Regions from separate parts of the Mesorhizobium sp. M1142 genome, predicted to be linked through region 2. Evidence: predicted binding sites of a transcription regulator. Region 2 holds the regulator's gene; each other region holds the start of a gene.
What was found. Region 2 encodes LexA, which represses DNA repair genes until DNA is damaged. Its sites were predicted from a motif close to TGTTCNNNNTGTGTTCNG; they were not measured.
Positions count from the first base shown of each region.

Region 1: the regulator LexA is predicted to act here: its motif matches at 4,191-4,208, upstream of NKH42_RS00025 (YifB family Mg chelatase-like AAA ATPase).
Region 3: the regulator LexA is predicted to act here: its motif matches at 4,355-4,372, upstream of NKH42_RS10840 (metallopeptidase family protein).

Region 1 is NZ_JAMYMK010000001.1:5,585-11,973, reverse strand. Features, by position in the region: gene NKH42_RS00045 (GtrA family protein) at 1-1,458, opposite strand, end outside; gene NKH42_RS00040 (glycosyltransferase) at 1,586-2,593, shown strand; gene NKH42_RS00035 (GtrA family protein) at 2,602-2,976, shown strand; gene gshB (glutathione synthase) at 3,197-4,138, shown strand; gene NKH42_RS00025 (YifB family Mg chelatase-like AAA ATPase) at 4,302-5,834, shown strand; gene NKH42_RS00020 (malate synthase G) at 6,058-6,389, opposite strand, start outside.
Region 2 is NZ_JAMYMK010000010.1:177,679-184,067, reverse strand. Features, by position in the region: gene NKH42_RS18485 (ComEC/Rec2 family competence protein) at 1-2,409, shown strand, start outside; gene lexA (transcriptional repressor LexA) at 2,403-3,137, opposite strand; gene kynU (kynureninase) at 3,586-4,833, shown strand; gene NKH42_RS18470 (hormone-sensitive lipase) at 4,930-5,760, shown strand; gene NKH42_RS18465 (molybdopterin molybdotransferase MoeA) at 5,768-6,389, opposite strand, start outside.
Region 3 is NZ_JAMYMK010000005.1:137,617-144,005, forward strand. Features, by position in the region: gene NKH42_RS10820 (error-prone DNA polymerase) at 1-866, opposite strand, end outside; gene NKH42_RS10825 (DUF6504 family protein) at 863-2,341, opposite strand; gene NKH42_RS10830 (ImuA family protein) at 2,274-3,356, opposite strand; gene NKH42_RS10835 (DUF3800 domain-containing protein) at 3,528-4,280, opposite strand; gene NKH42_RS10840 (metallopeptidase family protein) at 4,514-4,936, shown strand; gene NKH42_RS10845 (DUF1737 domain-containing protein) at 5,231-5,437, opposite strand; gene NKH42_RS10850 (HpcH/HpaI aldolase/citrate lyase family protein) at 5,466-6,347, opposite strand.

The DNA of each region.
Region 1 (6,389 bases), on a different contig from region 2:
CAGGCGGCCGAGTGCCGCAAAGGAGGCCTTGCGCTGGCAAGCGACGTCGGTGCCGTCGCCATTATCCGCCGTGGTGTTGCTGTGGTCGAAGGCTACCGAGGTCGCCGCGGCAGCCCCAGTCCAGACCGCATTCACCGAAACCAGCCAGACGGCAGCCATGCGCAGCGCCACACCGCGCGACGCGCTGGCCTCGGCCCGTTGACGCCATTTGGCAATCCAGGCGGCAAGCGGAATGACGGCGAAGGCGATCGAGAATGTCGAACCGCGTACCTGCCAGGCGCTGACGATGAAGGCCACGACAAGCAGCGCGCCGACAAGGCTGTCCTGCCGCCGCCAGCCACCGCGGCCAAGGCGAAGCGCCATCAGCACGAGCGCAATGAGCGGCGTGGCATAGCGCGCCACCACCCCGGCCGAATCTTCAGCGAGCAGCTTGAACAGCGACTGCGCCTCGTCGATGTGATCAAGCCATAGCTCCTTGAGGCGCGGATCGAGATTGGCATAGGGCGCTGCCAGGCATTGTGGGAACAACAAGACGACGACAGCGCCCAATAGCATGGCGAGCAGGCCAAGTGAGGCGATGCGCCGTTGGCGCGTGCGGCCGGCCGGCTCGATCGACGCTGTCGCCGCAAGGCCGGTTCCGGCAATCGCTGCGACGACGAACTGCACGGTTGAGAATGCGTCGCATTGCGCCTGGTCCCAGGCGGATGGCGCAATGGTGGCGACAAAGACGAGAGCGGAAACGCCGGCAAAGCCGAGGCCGAAATCCTTGGCGATCAGCCTCTCGCCATTGGCGTCGAGGGCAAACAGCATGGCGACATAGGCGCCGATGGTGGCAACGTAGGGCGCGGTTTCCATACCGATGGCCAGCATCAGCCCGGCGCATAGGCCGGAGAGCAATGCCGCCGCCTTGCGCAATGGCGCTTCAAGCAACAAGCTCAGGCTGGCCATGCTCAGCATCAGCTGGATATTGTGGTGATCGAGCGCGCCAGGCGAAAAAATGCCGAGGAAATGCAGTGCGGCAGCGCCGACGATGACAGCCGGCAGCACAGCGCCGCACCCGGCAAAGCTGCGCGCGGCGCGAGCCGTGAAAAATACGGTCAGGCAGAAGAGCAGCGCCGGCCACAGCACTTGCGCGACATTCTCGGCAAGCGCCGCGCTGCCGGTCAGGGCCGATACGGCGATGATGATGGCGGCGATCGGCGCATCGACCAGGCGCGACCAGTGCATGACGAAGCCGCCTTGCAGGCCCATCCTGTACTGGTGGAGATCGAACCAGCTTTGGCCGGCGAGCATGTCGCGAACTTCGACGAGGCGCAGCAGATTGTCGTTGTCGCCGCCGGCATTGGTCAGTGCCGGGAAGCCGGCAAAGGCATTGACGGCAGTTGCCAGCACCGTGGCAAGCAGCGCCAGCGCGATATCGGACCTCCAAATGAAGGCGCCATCGTCGGCTGTGCTCATATCAGGACCTTTGGAGGAATACGGGGCGGCTTAAACCTAGCCTTAACAGCTTCAATAAATAGTAAAGCCGCCCGAGCGAGGCCAGCGTTTGAGCGGTCAGGGCCTCACGGGGCATCCGGAGACGAAAATGCCACAAGACGTGCGCCATGAGCCGAGCATCGCCGTGCTGCTGCCCTGCTACAATGAGGAGCTGACGATCGGCGAAGTGGTGCGGCGCTTTCGCGAAACGCTGCCTTCCGCCGCGATCTATGTCTACGACAACAATTCGCGCGACCTGACGGCGCTCCGAGCCCGCGCCGCCGGCGCCATCGTGGTGCGCGAGCCGCGCCAGGGCAAAGGCAATGTCGTGCGCCGCATGTTCGCCGACATCGAGGCCGACATCTACCTGATGGCCGACGGCGACGGCACCTATGCGCCGGAGGACGCGCCGCAACTGATCAACACGCTGCTGACCGAGCGCTCCGACATGGTGGTGGGCACAAGGCGCGGCGTCACCGACGATGGCGGCAGGACCGGTCATGCCTTCGGCAACCGCATCTTCAACAGCCTCTACAAGCGGCTGTTCGGCTCCGACTTCACCGATATCTTCTCCGGCTACCGCGCCTTCACTCGGCGCTTCGTCAAGAGCTTTCCTGCGGTTTCCGGCGGCTTCGAGATCGAGACGGAAATGTCGGTGCACGCCTCACAACTCAAACTGCCGGTCAGCGAGATCGGGCTCGACTATGGCCGACGGCCGGAAGGCTCCTCGTCGAAGCTATCGACCTTTCGCGACGGCGCGAAGATCCTGTGGATGTTCGCCATGCTGATGAAGGAGACGCAGCCGCTGCGTTTCTTCGGCGCTTTTTCAGTGTTCTTCCTGGCATCAAGCCTGTTTCTGATGGCGCCGGTGCTGATCGAGTTCGCCGAAACCGGGCTTGTGCCGCGCATGCCGACGTGGGTGCTGTCGGTCGGGCTGCTGCTGCTGTCGATGCTGGCGGCGGTGACCGGGGTAATCCTCGATTCGGTGTCGCGCGGCCGGGCCGAGCAGAAGCGCATCTTCTATCTGTCGATGCCTTCCGGCCGCGTCGAACGTGAACGCGCAAGCGCGCTCGCGACTTTGAAGGCCGGACCGCGCAAGACCCCGCGGGCGGCTTAGATCTCTAAATGGGACGCCTCGCCCGCTTCATTGTCGCCGGCGGCATCGGCTTGGTCGCCGACACGGCGGCGCTTTGGCTGGTGTTGGCGATAGCGCCGCTTGGCCCCTTCGCGGCTCGCATCATCTCGATCGGTTTTGCCCTGTCCGTCACCTGGCTGATCAACCGCCATCTGACCTTCTCGCCTTCCAGCCGCGGCGTCGCGCAAGAGGGCGCACGCTATGGCGGCGTCGGCATTGCCACCAGCCTCGTCAATTATCTCGTCTATTGCGCCATGCTGTTCGCGCTGCCGATGGTGCCGCCGCTCGTCGCCCTTGCGGTCGCCTCACTGGTTGCCATGGCGCTGTCCTTCCTCGGCTATTCCAGGCTGGTCTTCGACCGCTGAACGCACATCGCATTGGGGCCTGCGCCAAGCGAAGCGCAGCCTTATCATGACCTTGGCCGATTGGCAGAGGCCGCCGATTTCCTTATATCGCTCTCGTCGATGCATCGGCCCGAAAAATCGGAATCTATTTTCGGAAAGCACGATGCATAGATTCAAGAATGTTGGAGCGTATGTGCGTCCAGGTGGACGCACGTCGCTCCAAGTGCGCCGGAGAGCACCCATGCCCCTGAAAGTCGCCGTCCAGATGGACCACATCTCCACCGTGTCGATTGCCGGCGACACGTCGTTTGCGCTGTCGCTGGAAGCGCAGCGGCGCGGGCACCAGCTGTTCCACTACACGCCCAACCGGCTGTCGCTGCGCGATGGCAAGGTGTTTGCCCGTATCGAGGCGATGCAGGTCCGCGACGAGAAGGGCAACCATTATTCGCTGGGCGAAGAAGTCCGCACCGATCTTTCGGAGATGGACGTCATCCTTTTGCGGCAGGATCCACCCTTCGACATGAACTACATCACCACCACGCATATCCTCGAGCGCATCCATCCGAAGACGCTGGTGGTCAACGACCCGGCCTGGGTGCGCAACAGCCCGGAAAAAATCTTCGTCACCGAATTTCCCGACCTGATGCCGGATACGCTGATCACCAAGGATCCGTTCGAGGTCGCCGCCTTCCGCAAGGAGTTCGGCGATATCATCGTCAAGCCGCTCTACGGCAATGGCGGCGCCGGCATTTTCCACCTGCATGAGGCCGACCGCAACCTCGCCTCGCTGCTCGAAATGTTCGGCCAGATGTTCCGCGAACCCTACATCGTGCAGCGCTACCTCAAGGAGGTGCGGGCTGGCGACAAGCGCATCATCCTGATCGACGGCGAGCCTGTCGGCGCCATCAACCGCGTGCCGGCCGAGCACGATTCGCGCTCCAACATGCATGTCGGCGGCCGCGCCGAAAAGACCGAGCTGACGGAACGCGAACGCGAGATCTGCGCCCGCATCGGCCCCTCGCTGAAGGAGCGCGGCTTCATCCTCGTCGGCATCGACGTCATCGGCGACTACATGACCGAGATCAACGTGACCTCACCGACCGGCATACGCGAAGTGCAGCGCTTCGGCGGCGCCGACATCGCCAGCCTGTTCTGGAATGCGGTGGAGGAGAAGCGGAGCTAGCCTCGCTTCGCGAGCGGCCGCGTTGCAAACCATCGCAGCCGTTGCGTTCAGCCGTTCCCCAAATGTTCTTGCCTTCGCCGGAAATCTGTGGTTGTCTCCGGTGACGCCGTTCGCGGCATGATCGCAAAGGCTTGGGGCAAAAGCCTGCATCCGGGGTGAAGACATGGTGGCGCGGGTTCGCACGGTTGCTTTCCAAGGCATCGAGGCCGTGCCGGTCGACGTGCAGGTGATGATCGCGCCGGGCAAGGTCAACATGCACATCGTCGGGCTGGCCGACAAGGCTGTAGCCGAAAGCCGCGAGCGGGTGCAGGCAGCACTTCATGCATCCGGCCTGTCGATGCCGTCGAAGAAGGTCACCGTCAATCTGGCACCCGCCGACCTGCCGAAGGAAGGCAGCCACTACGATTTGCCGATCGCGCTCGGGCTGATGGCGGCGCTCGGCGCCATTCCGGGCGACATGCTGGCCGGCTATGTCGTGCTTGGTGAATTATCGCTCGACGGCACCATTGCCGCGGTGGCCGGCGCGCTGCCGGCGGCGATAGGCGCCAATGCCGAAGGCAAGGGCCTGATCTGCCCGTTCGCCTGCGGGCCGGAAGCGGCCTGGGCCGGCAAGGATTTCGACATATTGGCGCCGCGCAGCCTGATTGCCATCGCCAATCATTTTCGCGGCACGCAAGTTCTGTCACGGCCGGAAGCCGGCATCCATGCCGCGGCGCGCGACCTGCCCGACCTTGCCGACATCAAGGGCCAGGAGACCGCCAAGCGGGCGCTGGAGGTGGCGGCCGCCGGCGGCCACAATCTTTTGATGGTCGGGCCGCCGGGGTCGGGAAAGTCGATGCTGGCGCAGCGGCTGCCGTCGATCCTGCCGCCGCTGGCGCCCAGGGAATTGCTCGAAGTCTCGATGATCGCCTCGGTGGCCGGCGAGCTCGGGGAAGGAAAGCTCACCGACCGGCGGCCGTTCCGCGCGCCACATCATTCGGCTTCGATGGCGGCGATGGTCGGTGGCGGGTTGCGCGTGCGGCCGGGCGAGGCCTCGCTCGCCCATCACGGCGTGCTGTTCCTCGACGAGTTTCCCGAATTCTCGCCGCAGGCGCTCGATGCGCTGCGCCAGCCGCTGGAGACCGGCGACTGCATGATCGCGCGCGCCAATCATCGCGTCACCTATCCGGCGCGCATCCAGCTGGTCGCGGCGATGAACCCGTGCCGCTGCGGCATGGCCGGCGAGCCGGGCTATCGCTGCCTGCGCGGCGACCGCTGCCGCACCGACTACCAGGCGCGCATTTCCGGCCCGCTGCTCGATCGCATCGATCTCAGGATCGAGGTGCCGGCGGTCTCGGCCAGCGATCTGATCCGGCCGGACCGGGCGGAGAAGAGCGCAGCTGTGGCACTACGCGTCGCCCGCGCCCGTACGATCCAGCGTGAGCGTTTCGAACGGCTCGGCGCGACCTCCGCCACCACCAACGCGCATTGCTCGCCGTCGGTCATCGAGGAGATCGCCATGCCGGATGCCGCCGGCCTGTCGCTGCTGAGGGATGCCAGCGAAAAGCTCGGCTTTTCCGCACGAGCCTACCACCGCGTCTTGAAGGTGGCGCGGACACTGGCCGATCTTGAGGCCAGCGAGACGGTCGGCCGCATCCATCTGGCCGAGGCGATTTCCTACCGCATGAGTTCGGAGCGGATGGCACAAGCGGCGTGAGGGACGCTCCCCTCCCCCTTGAGGGGAGGGTGGCCGCGAAGCGGCCGGGTGGGGTCAGTGGTGGGACCCTCGGCCTTGCTGTATTTCGAAACCGATCCGCGTGCGGAGCGTTGCCGTGCTCTTCCCGAGGCGCATCGTCAGAATGGGCGTCAGCGCACTGCACCCAGGACCCCTCCCGGCCCTTCGGGCCACCCTCCCCTTGAGGGGAGGGGGACGCTGGCGACTATCGCTCCTGCCCTTTCGCCTTCAATTCCAACCTCCGCGCGTGCAGCACTGGCTCGGTGTAGCCGTTGGGCTGGACGCGGCCTTTGAAGACGAGATCGCAGGCGGCGAGGAAGGCGATGGACTTGTCGAATTCCGGTGCCATCGGCCGGTAGAGCGGATCGCCTTCATTCTGGCGGTCGACGATAGCCGCCATGCGCTTCATCGTCTCCATGACCTGCTCGGGCGTGCAGACGCGGTGATGCAGCCAGTTGGCGATGTGCTGAGAGGAGATGCGCAGCGTGGCGCGGTCCTCCATCAGGCCGACGTCGTTTATATCTGGTACTTTCGAAC
Region 2 (6,389 bases):
GAACGCTTGCTGTTTGCCGCTCCCCCGCCTGCCCTGCCGGTATCGGCATTGCTGCCCGCTCCGCGCTTCGATGCTCCGTCGCTGCCGGCCAGCGACCCAGCAACGGTTCTCGTGCCCGCGGGCGAGCCCATCGTGCGCCTACGCCGTCGTTTCCGCCTCCCGTCACCGTCCTGTATCCGCAACAGCGTAACCTCGGCAGCCGGCCTGGAACTCGACCGTGGCGTCGCCTTCCTGCTGGTGCCGGTGTTCCTCGCATGCGGGGTGGTCGTATATTTCGCGCTGTCGGTGGAGCCAGCCTTTCCGCAGCCGATCGCAATCGTGCTCCTCGCGGCCCTTTGTACGGTCGTCTCGCGTTCATGGCCCAGGACGCGCCTGTGTTTCATGGTGGCGCTGCTCTGCGCGCTTGGCGTGCTTGCCGCCAAGTTCGAGACCTGGCGTGTCGGGACGCATGTGCTCGGTTCTGAAATCTCGACGCGGCTGACGGGTCGCGTCGTATCGTACGAACCCATGGCTAGCGGCCGCATCAGGCTGACGATCGATGTGATCTCAACCGCCAGGCCGACGCTGCGCTACATGCCGGAACGGGTCCGCATTTCGGCGATGAAGATACCGGCTGAGCTGGCCGCTGGTTCCGAGATCGCCGGCTATGTGCGGTTGCTGCCGCCGACCGGCCCGGTGCGGCCCGACAGCTATGATTTCTCCTTCGACAGCTATTTCGCCGGTATCGGCGGCAGCGGCTTCTTTCTCGGCAATCCGAAGGTCGTGGCTTCGGGCAGCATGCCGCTTGCCGCGCGGCTTTCTTCCGCGATCGAAGACGCGCGCGAATCCATCGCCGACCATATCCGCAGCCGCATCGGCGGCGCCGAGGGCGAGATTGCTGCTGCGCTGATCGTTGGCGTGCGCGCCGGCATTCCCGAGGAGATCAACGAAGCGATGCGGCGTACAGGCATCTACCACATCATCTCCATCTCGGGGCTGCATATGGCGTTGGTCGCCGGCACCATCATGGCGCTGCTGCGCGGCGCCTTTGCGCTGTTTCCCGACTTCTCATCGCGACGGCCGGTCAAGAAATATGCCGCAGCCGCCGCGCTTTTTTCGATCGCGGCGTACCTCGTCTTTTCCGGCGTTGTGGTGGCGGCCGAACGCAGCTTCATCATGCTGGCGGTGATGCTCATCGCCGTGCTGTTCGACCGGGCCGCGCTCACCATGCGCAATCTGGCGATCTCGGCCATCGCGGTCATTCTGGTGTCGCCGCACGAGGTGGTCGGTCCGAGCTTCCAGATGTCCTTCGCCGCGACGGCGGCCCTTGTCGGCGCCTATGCCGGCTGGTCCGATTACCGCACCGGCAGGGCCACCACGCCGCCGCCCCGGCGATCGCCGCTACGCTTGGCCACGCGAAAGGTCCTGCTGGGCATGGGCGGCCTGGCGATGACCTCGATCATTGCAGGGAGCGCCACGGCGCTTTTCGCCATATGGCATTTCCAGCGCGTAGCGCCGCTCAGCCTGTTCGCCAATCTGGCCATCATGCCTATCGTCTCACTGGTCGTCATGCCCTTCGCCGTGCTCAGCGCGCTGGCGATGCCGTTCGGCGCGGATGGGCCTTTCCTTTACGTGATGGGCAAAGGGCTGACGGCGATGATCGCCCTGTCCGGTTGGATCTCCGAGCGCTCGCCGATCGATGCGGTGGGTCTGATTTCGCTGAGATCTGTCCTTCTGGTGACGATCGCCCTCGTCGTTGCCAGCATGGCGACGACCTGGTTGCGGCTCGCGGCAATTCCTTTTGCGCTCGCCGGCTTGCTAACGACAACGCAGACGCGCGTACCCGACGTATTGATCTCGGAGGACGCACGGCTGGTCGCGCTGCCGATCGGCAGCGGTGAGCTCGCCGTCAACCGGGCACGCCCGAATGAGTTCACGATCGACAACTGGAAACGCGCGCTCACATCAGAGGCTATCGTCGCGCCGGAAACACCTGGAAAGAACGATCCGCAATTCGACATTGCCGATCCGGCCGACCTACCGCCGGGCATGCCGTTCATTTGCACGGACGGTCTCTGCCTCGCCAGGCATCCATCCGGCGCGATCATTGCGCAAGCCAAGGACCGCGATACCGCACGGCCAGCCTGCGCCTTCGCCAGCTTGATCGTCATCGACGACGCCACCGCCCATAATCCCTGCTACTACGACCGGCTGGTCCTCGTCGTCACCAAACGGCAACTGGCGCGCGCGGGAAGTGCGGCCGTCTATTTCGATCCACAAGCGGCAACACGCGCCGAAATCCGCTTCGCCGTCGAAAAATCATACCGGCCCTGGCACGTGCAGCGGAAATTTTCACGCGCGGCGCGCGGCCTGCCGCCATACCGCAGAGCCGACAATCCAAAAGCCGGCACCAAGGGCGCAACTCAGTAGCGGCGGATCAGCCCAACGAGCTTGCCCTGCACCTTGACCCTGTCTGGTCCAAAGATGCGCGTCTCGTAGGCCGGATTGGCGGCCTCCAGGGCGATCGAGGCGCCCTTGCGGCGGAACCGCTTCAGCGTCGCTTCCTCCTCGTCGACCAAGGCCACCACGATCTCACCGGGGCTCGCCGTATCGGCGTTGCGGATGATCACCGTGTCGCCGTCGAAAATGCCAGCCTCGATCATCGAATCGCCTTTGACCTCGAGCGCATAATGCTCGCCGCCCATGATCATATCCGGCGGCACCGAAATCGAATGCGTCTGGTGCTGGATAGCATCGATCGGCACACCAGCGGCGATGCGGCCCATTACCGGGATCGAAACGGCGGCGACGACATCGTCGTCATTGCCGGCTGCAGGGACGCGCGACGATGTGGGCTTGCCCTGCCGAGGGGCACCTTGCCCAAGACTGCCCTGGATGACACTCGGCGAGAACTTGCGTGCCGCATTGAGGCCGGGGGCGATCGAGTCAGGCAGGCGTAGTACCTCCAGCGCACGGGCCCGGTTGGGCAAACGGCGAATGAAGCCGCGCTCCTCCAGCGCCGTAATCAGTCGGTGGATTCCGGATTTGGAAGCCAGGTCGAGCGCTTCCTTCATCTCGTCGAAGGAAGGTGGGATACCGCTTTCCTTCAACCTTTCGTGGATGAACATAAGCAGTTCGTGTTGTTTGCGTGTCAGCATAGCGACCCCCAACAGAATCAGAAAACAAACCCAGAACAGACACTATCTGTTCCAGTTGTGTTCCGCAACTGTTTAAAGTTTAATGAATGCGTTAAGGCTCGGGAAACAAACGACGTCCCCTACCGGCGTACCGTATTTTCACCGCCGCGAGCCTCATCCCCTTGATTCTGCTTTCGTTTGCGCCGTTCTGGCCTCCTTGAAGGCGGCACTGGCATCGGCCGTCGGTCGGCAAAGGGCACGGAATTGAACCCGTATCGACTGTGCGGTTTGGTCAATGCACCGTGAACGAAACGAACTCAAAACGCCAACCTCGGGCTAACTCCAGGTTTCCACCGCCTGGTCAGGCTGCTTCTCGCCGGTGGAGCCTTGCTACGCGCTACCCGGTAATGGAAGAACAGTTGATGCGTGTCCGGCGTTGCGTTGGATTTTTTGAGGGAGCAGGCAAATCATGACGGGAATTCCCGATCTCGTGGCCGTAAAGGCGATGGATGCCGCGGATCCGCTGGGCGCGATGCGCGACCGCTTTGTCTTGCCGCAAGGAGTGATCTATCTCGACGGCAATTCGCTAGGAGCTGCTTCACGTGCCGCTTTCGATGAATTGTACAAGGCCGCGACCGAAGAATGGTCGCATGATCTCATCCGCGCATGGAACACGGCCGGCTGGTTCAACATGCCGCTTGAACTTGGCGACCAGCTAGGGCGCCTGATCGGTGCCGCGGTCGGCCAGACGGTGGTCTGCGATACGACGTCGGTCAACATCTACAAGCTGCTGCACGCCGCCATGGCCATGCGACCGGAGCGGCAGGTCATCGTCGCCGAGGGCGATAGTTTTCCGACAGACCTCTACATGGCTGAGGGTGTGGTTTCGACGCGAAAAGATGCGCTGCTGCGCCTCTCGGGGGTCGACGCGCCGACCATCGAAGAGCTGATCGACGAACGCACCGCGGTGGTGCTGGTCAACCACGTCAACTACAAGTCGGGCGAACTGCGCGACATGCCGACGCTGACGCGCAGGGCTCAGGAAGCCGGGGCGATGATCGTCTGGGATCTCTGCCACACCGCCGGCGCGATGCCAGTCGAGCTCGACAAGGCAAACGCCGATTTTGCCGTTGGCTGCACCTACAAATATCTGAATGGCGGCCCGGGCGCGCCTGCCTTCATCTATGTGGCTGAGCGGCATCTTTCCGACATCCAGCAGCCGCTCACCGGCTGGTGGGGCCATGCACGGCCCTTCGCCTTCGAGCCAGGCTATGCGGCCGGCACCGGCATCCGCCGGTTTCTGTGCGGCACCCAGCCGGTCCTGTCGATGCGCACGCTGAAGGGCGCGCTCGACATCTGGAACGATGTCGACATGACGGCGGTGCGCAAGAAGAGCATCGCGCTGGCGGATCTGTTCATCGAGCTTGTCGAGGCAAAGTGCGGCACTTACGGGCTCACGCTCGAAAGCACGCGCGATGGGGAAAAACGCGGCAGCCAGATTTCATTCATGCATGAGCATGGCTACCAGGTCATGCGCGCGCTGATCGAACGTGGCGTGATCGGCGATTTTCGCGCGCCATCGACCATGCGCTTCGGCTTCACCCCGCTCTATGTCGGCTATGCCGATGTCTGGCAGGCCGTCAAAGTGCTTGAGGATATCCTGCGCACCGGTGCGTGGAAGGATGCGCGCTTCGCCATCAAAGCAGCTGTCACTTGAGATTGATGCGAGAGCTGGAATCGTGAGGCTGGCGACGACGTGCCGCGCGATGCTCACGGCTAGGTTGCAAGGCCATATTGCCAGGGAGGGCGCAGGGTGTTCGAACGTCACATTGCCGATTGGGACAACGCCTATGCCAACGGCGCCAACATAGCCGGCAGCGATCGCTGGCCGGCGGCCTGGATCGAGCCCGCGCGGGTTTTCCGCGACGTGCTTTCGACCGAGGGCAGGGCGCGGCTCGACATGGCCTATGGCGACAACCCACGCAACCGGCTCGATCTTTTCCTGCCGGCCATCAAGCCCAAGGGACTCGTGGTGTTCGTTCATGGCGGCTACTGGATGGAATTCGACAAGAATTTCTGGTCGCATCTTGCCGCTGGCCCTGTTGATCGCGGCTATGCGGTGGCGATGCCGTCCTACACGCTCTGTCCGCAGATACGCATTGGCGGAATCGTCAAGGAAGTCGGCGCGGCGATCGGCAAGGCGGCGGCGATGGTCCCAGGGCCGCTGATGCTGACCGGGCACTCGGCCGGCGGCCATCTTGTTAGCCGGATGGTTACGGCGACGACGCCGCTGGCGCCCGAAGTCGTCCGGCGCGTTCGTCACGTGGTGTCGATCTCGGGGGTGCATGATTTGCGCCCGATCATGCGCACCGGCATGAACAAGACGATCGCGATCGATGAGGCCGAGGCGCAGGCCGAAAGCCCGGTGCTGCTGCGCCCGATGGACAAGGCCCGCCTGACCTGCTGGGCCGGCGGCGGCGAGCGCGCCGAATTCCTGCGTCAGAGCGCGTTGCTGGCCAACATCTGGATCGGCCTGGGTACCGCGACCAGCTCGGTCGTCGAGCCTGACCGGCATCATTTCAACATCATCGACGGTTTGGCCGATCCAGACCATCCGCTGACCCGGACCTTGATCTCGGAGTGAGGCAGGTTCAGCGTAGCATCAGCACGTCGCAGGGGGAGCCCGCCGCCGCGGCAGGCGCGAACGGCGCGCGAACGATCAGCCCGTTGGCATCGGCCAGCATTTTCAGCATCGAGGAGTCCTGGATGCCGAACGGCGTCGCCACGAGCGTACCGGCGTCATCTATGACAACAGCCCGCACATAATCTTGCCTGAGATCGTTGGCCGGCATGGCGGCACCGAGCCGTGCCCGACGTATATCCTGCTGAAAGGCGCGGCCGCCGAGCCGCGCCAGCAGCGGCTTCAGGAAGAGCTGAGTGCAGACCAGGCTTGCCACCGGATTGCCGGGCAGGCCGATGCAGCGAATGTCTCCCAGCCGCCCGAACATCAGTGGCTTGCCCGGCCGCATGGCGATCTTCCAGAAATCGAGCGTCATGCCTTGCCCGGTCAGCACGTCATGCACGAAGTCGTGGTCACCGACCGAGGCACCGCCCAGCGTGACGATGACGTTCGCGCCAGCCTTCACGGCCTTTTCAACCAGCGCAGCGATCGCCTCCCTGCGGTCCGGCGCGATGCCAAGGTCGAGCGCCCGCGCACCGACCGACTGTGCGGCGGCAGCGACACCATAGGCGTTGGAGCAGATGATCTGGTCG
Region 3 (6,389 bases), on a different contig from region 2:
TTGGCCAGCCTTTCCAGCTCGGCCTGCGGCCCGAGGCCCGATTCCGTCGGCTCGTCGGGATAGTTGTATTGCAGATCACTGAGCGAGAAGGTCAGCTCGCCGGCAAAACGCAGCGTTTCCGCCAGCGCTTGCGGATGCCTGCGGAAAAGCCGTGCCATCTCCAGCGGCGGCTTTAAGTGACGCTCGGCATTGGCCGCCAGCTCCAGCCCCACCTCGGCGACGGGCACATTGAGGCGGATCGCCGTCAGCACGTCCTGCAGCGGGCGCCGTTCCGACGTATGGTAGAGCACGTCGTTGGTGGCCATCAGCGGGATGCCGGCCAGCTCGGCCATCGCCGCCGCCTGCTCGATACGGAAGCGGTCGTTACCGCGGTAATCCGGCGAAACCGCCAGCCTCAGGTTTTCGCCGAAGCGATCCCTGAGCCGGCTAATCAGTTCGAGGCCAGCTTCCGCGTCCGCCGACAGATCCGGCAGTATGGCCAGCGACAGGAGATCGCCCCATTCGAGAAGATCGCTCTGTTTGAGAAGCGCTGCGCCCTTTTCGTTCTCGTCGCGCAGATTGGCCTGCGTCAGCATGCGGCACAGATGACCCCAGCCCTTGCGGTCCTGCGGGTAGGCGAGGATGTCCGGCGTGCCGTCGCAAAAAACCAGGCGGCAGCCGGGATGATAGGAAACACCCTCCACCTTGGCCTGCTGCCAGGCGCGCACCACGCCCGCCACCGTGTTTCGGTCGGCGAGACCGATCGCCGAAAACCCCAGGAATTTTGCCGCGACCACCAGCTCCTCCGGTTTCGAGGCACCGCGCAGGAACGAGAAGTTCGACTGAATGCCGAATTCGGCATAGGGGATGGCCGTCAGCGCATTCATGCGAAGATCCCATGCATGAACCAGCGCGGCGGGACTTGAGAGGCGCCGTAAAGGCCCTGGCGATAGAGCCAGTAACGGCGGCCGTCGGCATCCTCGATGCGGAAATAATCCCGGGTCGGGGCATCTTCTCGTCCCGCCGCCCCTCGCCACCATTCCGGCGCGATGCGCTCCGGCCCTTCGGCGCGCGCGACCCGGTAGAGCGCGCGCCGCCAGCGGAAGTTCAAAGGCGGGCCTTCCGGCATTTCGGTGGCCGGCACCTCGATCGGCTCGGGCGCACGGAAAAGCCGGATCGGCCGTTCCGGCTGGAAGACGGTCGTGGGAGCGTCCTTCGCCTTGTCCGGCTGCTTCGGCGGCGAGGTTCTCTGCGGCACTTCCGCGAAGGGAAGGGTGGCGACGGCGCGCTCCGGCAGATGGCTCTCGACGGCGACCGGTTTCAAGACCGCACCTTCGCCGAGCCGGGCGCGGATGCGGTCGGCAAAAAGCGCGATATCGGCACCGTCGTCGCTCGTCTCGCCGGCAAGGTCGGCCTGCTGCATGTCGAAGGCGGCGGCGGTCAGCACCGAAAGGCGCACGAGATCGAAGCCATAGCCGGCGTCGATATCCTGTTCGAGCGCGGCAAGCCTTTCGTGGAACAATTTCTGGATCAGCCGCGGCTCGCGCAGAGGCCGCGAGGTGCCGACGGCGATGCGGCTGACGCCGCCATCGACGCGGAAAAGCAGCAGCGCCAGCCGCCTTGCGCCCTCGCCGCGACGCTCGAGGTCGCTCTTCAAGGTGGTCGCCAGCATGCCGGTCAGCCGCTCGATGTCCTCGGTCAGCATGATCGGCTCGGCAAGGTGACGCTCGACCGAAAGCGGTGCGACCGGCAGGCGCGGCGACACGGCCTCCTCGAGGCGGCCAAGCGCCTGGTCGAGACGCAAGAGCAGCGATGCGCCGAAGCGGCGGGCCAGCGGCGCGCGCGATGCCGCCATGACGGCGCCCGCCGTGCGCAGGCCGACGCTTTCGAGGCTGGCGCGTACCTCCGGGTCGATGCGCAGCGCCGCCAGCGGCAAGGGCGCGAGAAGCGCTTCCTCCTTACCATCGGGCACGATGCGGTCGCCAGCAAACCGCGCCGCCGCCCAGGCAGCCCCAGGCGTGGCGGCAAGCCCGGCGCGGACATCGAAGCCCTGATGGAAAAAACGCGACAGGATATCGTCCAGCATCGAGCGTTCGCCGCCGAAAAGATGGGTGCAGCCGGTGACGTCGAGATAGAGGCCGTCGGTCCCGTCAAGCGCCACCAGCGGGGTATAGCGGTCGCACCAGTCGGCGAGGCCTTCGAGCAGGCGCCGGTCGGCCTCCGGATCGGCCTCCACGATGTCGATCGAGGGATGCATGGCGCGTGCGTCGGCTATGCCCATGCCGCGCTTCAGATTAAGCGCCTCGGCCCGCTCGTCGAGGGCGGCGATGCGCTGGGCGTTCCGGTCGCGGTGACTGATCACCAGCGGCAGGTGATCCGACGGCCGGGAACGCCAGGACCGCCCCAGACGCTGCCGCAGGATTCTCTCGGCGGCGAGATGCGGAAACCACAGGGATAGGATTCTTTGGCCGTTCTGGGGCCCATTCCTGAGACCTTCCTTGCTCGCCCCGTCTTTCTTCGAATATGCGTTCATCGGGGTTCCACTCCAGTGTGAATTTTCCGGGCAAGGCCGTGCGGCTCTTGCCGATGGCGACGGTGAAGGCGGGCCGGCCGATCGAGCCGGCGAGCGGCCCGGCAAGCGTCTTACGCGTTGCCGCCGGTGCCGCCGACAGGATGAGGCGGACGGGCGCTGCCGTCGGTTCGGGCTCGCCGGCCTGGCGCAGCAGGAACAGCGGCCGGCCCGCACTCTGCGCGCGGGCGTGCAGCCGCCGCGTCGCGGTGAGGTCAAGCCGCTGCGGGCTGCCGCGGATTTCGAGGATGACGGCGGCCAGCGCCGTCATCCGGGCAGCCTCCTCGGCGATCCACAGCGCATCGAGCAGCCTTGGCGCCTCGGAAAACAGCAATTGCTCCGGCTCGATGCCGAAGAAGGCGTGAAGCCCCCTGGCATAGGGAAAGCCGGCCTCGCGGAAAACCTCTGATGTGCCGATCCACAGCACCGGCAATCGCGGCCCCTGGCTTAGGATCAGGCTGACGAGCGACAAGGCAAAACCGGCAACGACCCCGGCATCGCGGGTCGCGGCGCCATGAAACTCGCTCACCGCCGCCTTCGGCAGGCCGCCGCTCAGCGCAGCATCGAGGCGCTCGGCGCCGGTGCGCAAAAACGCATCGGGCGGCGCCACGGCGAGGCCGCGCCGGACAATGGTCAGATTCCGAGCGGGTGTCGGATGCCGAGAGGGTGTCAGACTCTGACGAGGGACATCCGCGTCAAACGACGAACTGGCCGGCGCCTCCAGGCGCTCGGGCAAGGTCCCTTCGATCTTCGCGATCTGGCGGCGCAGGGCAAAAACAGTCTCCCGCGCCACGGCGCTTGTCGCCATGACGGTCAGCTTCCACTCACAATTGTTCCCGTTATGTTCCTATAGATTCCAGAGGCCGCCCGAAGAGTCAAGCGGAGTCATGGGGAATTTATTCCCAGAAAGAGCAATCCGAGCTTTTCAAGGAAACCGCTCGGGAGCCTGGGGTTGATAAAAAGGGGGCGGCTTTTGACTCTAGCCTGAAGCCAATTCTGAAGCGACGCGTCTCAAATATTGGGCGGTAAAGTCGGCGATTTGATCGACTTCTTCATCGTCATATTTGCGAAAGCTAAAGCGGCTGAAGCTAGGGTCGATAGCTTGGAGGGTTTTTCGTAGGGGACCGCGAAAATTCCTCATTTGATGGTTCCCCTCATATGCCAATACGTCTGCGCATTGAAGCGGTGGGTGCCTAGTTTTTGAGCCGAAATTGAAAGTCGCCGATTTTCCCGGAAAATGCCGCTGGACTTGCTGGAACGCCTCAGTCGCCGCCGCGCTGTACTGGTTGGCTTCATGGACGAATGCGATGTTATCGTGGCCTTCCGATGCGAGTTTCTCCCACGTGCTGCGAAGGGCCCATTGCAGGCAGATGTAGTACCAGCCGCGTACCATGTCTTCCGGCTTGATGGCTAAGCTATGTTTGTGAGCCAAGACCTCGCTCAGTTTCCGCCTGTCGACGGCGGCGATAATGCCCCGAATGTAGTGGTTTTTGACTACCGGCAGGATGCGCTTGACGTGTCTATCTCGCTCTTCACGGGTCCACCCTTCGTACTCCCCATGCCTGTTATGGCAATCGACCGAGTGGTGAATTTTTATCGGCGCCTTCGCCACGATCCACTCGAGGGTCCAGATCTGCCAGTCTTCTTTTGAAGCCCAAACGGCGGATACGGAAAGAATTTGCGAGTCATGGTCAGTGCCAGATTCGTCTAGGTAGACCTCAATCACGACCACCAAACCTTCCCGAGGGGCAAGAAAGGTGTCGCGGAACTCTAGGACGCGCCTTCCACCATTTCCGTCGACTCATCGGCTCGAAATTTGTTCAGCACGGTACCACCTCCTCAGTGCGTACGCGAATTACGACACGCTGAATTTATTCCTGCTTATGATCCTGGGGCAAAGGCGGCAGCCCGACCATTTGCCGAGTTCGGCCTGAAAGCCTATATGCCGGGATCAAAGGACAAAGCATGGCTCGCATCTACCAAACACGCATCTGGCACGACCAGCTTTCGCCAACGATGGAGGAAATCGAGCTCCTGGCGCTGGAGGCCTATGCCCATCTGCCGGAGGACTTTCGCAAGTTGACCGGCGAGATCGTCATTCAGATCGCCGAATTCCCGACCGACGAGATCATGGACGACCTTTCGCTGGAAACGCCCTTCGACCTGCTCGGCCTGTTCGAGGGGCGCGGCATCGCCGAGCGCTGGAATCCGCAGACCGGCGAGGGGCCGAACCGCATCACCCTCTATCGTCGCGCCATCCTCGACTACTGGGCCGAGAACGAGGAAACGCTGGGCGACATCGTCACCCATGTGCTGATCCACGAGATCGGCCACCATTTCGGCCTGTCGGACGACGATATGGAGAAGATCGAAGAGGCAGCGGAGTGAGCGACCCCGCTCCTCGTCATCCTGGGGCGGAGCAAGGAGCGAAGCGACGCGGCGCAGACCCCAGGATCCATGCCGTGATAGTGATGCAGTGCGCCGGCGGTGCAGAACCGAACGCTCATCATCCCGTTCTGGGTAACGGGGCTATCCCGATCGGTGGTAGATCACACTAGACTAATCCTGATCCGCCGTGCCCTTCGGCAGAGGTAACGGCATGGATCCTAGGGTACTCCGCGACGTCGCTTCGCGACTGCTACGCCCTAGGATGACGAAGGACGAGCGCTTCAGCGAACCTCCCTACCAATCGCTGAGCTTGGTGTCGGGGCCGTATTCCTGGCCCTCGATGTCCTTCACCACGGCCTGGCCGCAGCGCATGGTCTTGGCTTCCTGGTCATAGGCATAGGTCGGCGAGCCGAACAGGTGCCAGCCCTTGTTCAACGCCGCCGTCACCTTGTGGCAGAAGCTGGAATCGTCCGGACCGGACAGAAAACGGTAGAGTTTCATTCTTCAATCCTGTCGTCAGTTGCGTTAGTCATGCGCGAACAGCGGCGGCCTTCGCCAGCAGTTTTTCGGCCTGCGCCAGATGCAGCCGCTCGACCATCTTGCCGTTCAGCGCAACTACCGCCCTACCGGTATTTTGGGCGAGCGCGAAGGCATCCTTGACCGCGCGCGCTTCGGCTATTGCTTCGGGCGACGGTGCAAAGGCGCGGTTCGCGGCTTCGATCTGAGCCGGATGGATCAGCGACTTGCCGTCAAAACCCATGGCGGCCGCTTCCGTGCACTCGCGCGCAAACCCGTCCATATCGCGAAAATCATTGAAGACACCATCGAGCAGGTCGAGGCCGCCGGCGCGCGCGGCGAGCACCATCTGCATCAGCCATGGAACGAGATAGCGCCGATCGGGCGTGGCGAGAATGCCGGTGTCCTTGACCAGGTCGTTCGTTCCGGCAACGAAACAAACCAGTCGAGAGGCCGGGTCGCGGCCGAGCTCAGCGATCGGCCCGATATTGAGCAGCGCCCTGGGCGTCTCGATCATCGCCCATAGCTTGACTTCGTCGGCGATAAAATTGTCGTCGAGCACGTCGCCGGCCTCGAGAATGTCGCGCGGCGTGTCGACCTTGGGCAGCAGGATGGCGTCGGGCGAGCATTTTGCCGCGGCCAGCAGGTCGGCGCCGCCCCACTCGCTCGACAGCGCGTTGATGCGCACGACCATCTCGCAGCGCCGGTTGGAATGGCCGGCGAAAATCGCCACCAGCTTTTCGCGCGCGGAAGGCTTGTCGGCCGGGGCGACGGCGTCCTCGAGATCGATGACGACGGTATCGCAGGCCAGCGATTGGATCTTGGCCAGCGCCTTGTCGTTCGAAGCCGGGACGTAAAGCACCGAGCGGCGCGGGCGGTAGCTTTCGGTGGTCATCTCCGATCTATGCCGTCTGCAGCCGGCCGAGGCAAGCCGTGC